Regions from separate parts of the Clostridioides sp. LIBA-7602 genome, predicted to be linked through region 2. Evidence: predicted binding sites of a transcription regulator. Region 2 holds the regulator's gene; the other holds the start of a gene.
The links. Region 2 encodes HrcA, which represses chaperone genes, less so after heat shock. Its sites were predicted from a motif close to TTAGCACTCNNNNNNNNNGAGTGCTAA; they were not measured.
Positions count from the first base shown of each region.

Region 1: a site for HrcA is predicted at 1,090-1,116, ahead of ACTG45_RS01545 (co-chaperone GroES). Genes of this name have one in related genera too.

Region 1 covers NZ_CP196991.1:254,161-256,656, reverse strand. The annotation lists gene groL (chaperonin GroEL) at 1-663, opposite strand, end outside; gene ACTG45_RS01545 (co-chaperone GroES) at 696-980, opposite strand; gene cls (cardiolipin synthase) at 1,173-2,496, opposite strand, start outside.
Region 2 covers NZ_CP196991.1:2,823,763-2,826,258, forward strand. The annotation lists gene grpE (nucleotide exchange factor GrpE) at 1-356, opposite strand, end outside; gene hrcA (heat-inducible transcriptional repressor HrcA) at 386-1,405, opposite strand; gene hemW (radical SAM family heme chaperone HemW) at 1,509-2,496, opposite strand, start outside.

The DNA of each region.
Region 1 (2,496 bases), 1.7 Mb from region 2:
AGTAATTAATATATATGGGTCATTTAAAACTGCTTCCATCTTGTCTACATCTGTAACCATATATGCAGAAACAAATCCTCTATCAAACTGCATACCTTCAACAGCATCTAATTCAGTATTCATAGTTTGAGATTCTTCAACAGTTATAACTCCATCTTTTCCTACTATTTCCATAGCCTCTGCTATTAATTTTCCAACTTCTTCATCACCAGCAGATATAGAAGCAACTTGAGATATAGCTTCTTGTGTTTCTACTATTCTTGATTGATTTTTTAATTCTTCTACTGCTACTATTACCGCTTTTTGTATCCCTTTTCTTAATAATATTGGGTTAGCCCCTGCTGTTACATTTTTTAAACCTTCTCTTATTATAGCTTGTGCTAAAACTGTAGCAGTTGTAGTACCATCTCCAGCTACATCATTAGTTTTTGTTGCAACTTCTTTAACTAATTGAGCACCCATATTTTCAAATCTATCTTCTAACTCTATCTCTTTTGCTATAGTTACACCATCATTAGTTATAAGTGGAGAACCGAATTTTTTATCTAATATAACATTTCTTCCTTTTGGTCCTAATGTTACTTTTACTGTATCTGCTAATTTATTTACACCAGCTTCTAAAGCTCTTCTTGTTTCCTCTGAAAATTTAATTTCTTTAGCCATTTTAAACCCCTCCTAATAAACTTATTCTATATTTATTCAATAACAGCTAATACATCACTTTGTCTTAGTATTGTATACTCTTGTCCTTCTATCTTAACTTCTGTTCCAGAATATTTTTGGAATATAACTTTATCTCCTACTGTTAATTCCATTTTTATTTCTTTTCCTTCAACTATTCCACCTGGTCCAACTTCTACAACTTCAGCTATTTGAGGTTGCTCTTTAGCTGCTCCTGGTAAAACTATTCCACTTGCAGTTTTTTCTTCTGCTTCTACTTTTTTAATTACTACTCTGTCAGCTAATGGTCTTATTTTCATTCTTTACGCCTCCTAAAATATTAAGTATAGACTAGTTCGCCTATGTTTTTAGTTATTTTTAAATTAATACTACTTTTATATGTAGATTTATATATATACTTTTTGTTTATTATCACTCTATTCAATAGAGTGCTAACAATTATTATAATATACCAATCACACATAATTTTCAATACCTTTTTTAATAATTTTTTATAATATTGGTGAAAATAATCTGGCTATAGATTCTTTGATTTTTTGTATTATACTTCTATTCTTAAATACCTCCAGATTCAGCTCTTCACAGTGACTTAAATCTTCAAAGAAATCATCTGTCATTACTCCAATAACTTCTTCATCATAGATAAATGCATTTACTTCAAAGTTAAGCATAAAACTTCTTAAATCCATATTAGCTGTACCTGCAGAAGCAATTTTATCATCTATTATTACGACTTTAGAATGTATAAACCCTTTATTATACAAATAAACCTTACCACCTGCTCTTAATATTTCTTCAAAATAGGAATAGGATGCTATATTTACTATCTTGTGGTCTGCAATCTTTGGAAATATTATTCTCACATCTACTCCACTAAGTGCAGCACTTTTTATTGCTTTTAGTAAACTCTCATCTGGAATAAAATATGGAGTTTCTATATAAACATTTTGTCTAGCTTGACATATCGCAGAAAAATAAGCATAATGAATATCTTCCCAATCACTATCTGGTCCACTTGCAACAACCTGTATCATACTTTCACCAACATTACCCACACTTGGAAAGTAATTTTTAGTCACTAAAACTTCTTTTGTTGTGTAATACCAGTCAATTAAGAATGTCATTTGAAGCATGTATACAGAAATACCTTTAATTCTGATATGAGTATCTCTCCAATACCCAAATTTATCATTTTTTCCTAAATATTCGTCTCCTATATTTATTCCACCTGTATATCCAATTATTCCATCAATAACAACAATTTTTCTATGATTTCTATAGTTCAATTTTCCTCCTATTATAGGAAATTTTGTAGGTAAAAATGCTGCTATTTCTATACCAACTTCTCTCATTTCTCGGAAAAATTTTCTATTAAACCAAAATCTCCAACATCCTACATCATCATATAAAATTCTTATTTTAACGCCTTCTTTGGCTTTCTTTATAAGTTCCTCTTTTAACACTCTACCTATATCACTATCTTTTATAATAAAGTACTCTAGATGTATATGGTCTTTTGCTTCTCTTATATCTTCTATAAGCCTTTTAAACTTTTCATTTCCATCTACAAATACATCTACTTTATTATTTTTAGTGAAGGGAAACATACCAGTCTTTAACAACATATTTATTACTCTTTTTCTGTAACTACCATCCTCTTCATCTCTTAAAAGCTTGTTTTGCTTTATAGATTCTTTTTCTAGTTCAACGATTTCTGTTATCTTTTCTAATGTATCAAAAAGTTTCTTTTCTTTTATATTGTTAGCTAGTTTTTGAGTCTTAAATAATTTTCGCTTTCTAATATTTCTACCTGAT
Region 2 (2,496 bases):
CTTTCCATACTATCTATAACTGGTATTAACTCAGTTATTATCTTTTCATTTGCAAACACACCTATTGTCTCTTTTTCTTGTTGAGTTCTTCTTCTATAGTTTGCATATTCGGCTTGAAGTCTTTGATATTTATCATTTGATTCATCTAATTCGTCTTGCAATTTTTTTTCTGCTAATTTAGAATTTATATCTGTTACATTTTCATCATCAACTTCTTTTTCATCACTTGTTTCACTTGATTCCTCACATTCTTCATTAACAATTTCCTCTTCTAACTCTACTTGAGTTTCAGATTCTTGGTTAATAGAAGTATCATTTTCTTCTTTTACTTCCTGTTGCTCATTTTTTTTATCCAAGACTTTACACCTCTCAATTTAAAATTTCTTTACTTTCTATTAATTAATAAACTCATATAATTTATTATAGAGTAAATCCTAGCATAATCCATTCTTGTAGGGCCTATAAAACTTATTCGCCCAACCAAGTCTCTATCTACATTATAAGTTGCTGTAACTATACTACAATCCTGTGCCAATTCACAATCATTATCACTACCAATTATTATATTTAGATTGTCCTTTTGTATTCCCTTTGATTTAATTATGTCAGCTATTGTTTCCTTTTTTTCCAACATATTTAAAAATGACTTTGCTTTTAATACATCATTAAATTCTGGATAGCTAAATATATTAGTAGCTCCATTTAATGATAGAGAAAAATCTTCTTCTTTCATATTTGAATTCAAAGCATTTAAAAGCTCATCTATAAGTCCAGAATACTCACTTATTTCGTATTTAATAAAAGCAATTAGATTATCATCCAAATCTGTTATACTTTTACCTAAGAGCTTCCTTGTAAGATTATCAGAAATCAAGTTTAACTTAGATTGATCTAAATATACATTAGTTGTAAGGTTAGCTTTTTTTAAATCTCCTTTATCTGTTACAACTATAAGTAAAATATTATTGTCATTCATAGCAACTAATTGTATGTGCTTTATAACACTTTGATTTATTAAACTCTTAGTAACTGCTACAGTCGTATAGTTTGTTAGTTGAGATAATAGCTTGGAAGTTTCATGAATCAATTCTTTTATATGATTTATATTATGATTCATACATTGCTCAATAAGAATCTTATCATTATCATCCAATTCGCTTTTACTCATAAGAGAGTTTACATATAACTTATAGCCTTTTTCAGACGGAACTCTACCCGCAGAAGTATGAGGCTGAATCAAGTACCCTAATTCTTCAAGGTCAGCCATCTCATTTCTTATGGTAGCAGCACTAACACCTAAATCATGTCTTTTAGATATTGTTCTAGAACCTATAGCTTCAGCTGTTTCTATATAATCTTTAACTATAGCTTTGAGGATATTTAATTTTCTTTCATTTAATTCCATGCTCAGTATGCCTCCTAGCTGTTAGCACTCACCAAGTTTGAGTGCTAAAAAGATTATATATATTATATACCATTATAAATTTATTTTGTCAACACTTTAAAAATTATTCCATAAATTCTATAAATATACTATTAGATATTTCCCTTCCCTTTTGAGTTAATTGTATACCTTCAAAGCTCTGATTTATAAGCTTTCTATTTGATAGCATTTCTATTTGCTTACTATATTTTTCTTTAAAATCTAGTCCAAATTTTTTTTTGAAATCTTCAAATTTTATACCTTTGTTCATTCGAAGTCCCATAAATATTTTCTCTTCTATCATATCTTTTTCAGAGAGAATCTCATTTTCTTGTATTGGTTTTTCTCTTTTTGCTAAACTTAAATGATAGTCATCTAAAGATTCCAAATTATTATATCTATTCTTATTAATATAGCCAGAGGCTCCTGCTCCAAGACCTATATAATGTTCACATTCCCAATATAAAATATTATGCTCACAATTATAACCTTCTTTTGAGTAATTTGATATTTCATATTGATTATATCCTTTTGATTTTAGATAGTTTATTGTATACTCATACATTTCTATGTCCACATTTTCATCTATAAGTTCAAACTTATTGCTCTCATACATATTATATAGCTCAGTACCCTCTTCTAATATAAGGGAATAGGCTGATATATGTGTTGGATTTAAGTCTGTAATTTTTTGAAGTGTTTCCTTCCAGTCATATAGAGTTTGATTTGGAAGACTGTACATTAAATCTATATTAATATTTTTGAAACCTACACTTAATGCATCTTTATAGTTTTTCTCAAATTCTTCATAAGTATGTATCCTTCCTATAAAGTTCAAATGCTCTTCTTGAACAGCTTGCAAGCCAATACTAAGTCTATTTATACCAATGTCTTTCATAGCTTTTAATTTTTCTAATGTCAATGTACCAGGATTACACTCTATAGTTACTTCTGCATCACCATCTACATTAAACATTTCTCTTATGCTTGTAAATACTTCTCTTATTTCATCAGATGTCAGTATACTAGGTGTACCTCCCCCTACAAATATACTAGTTATTGTATCATTTCCA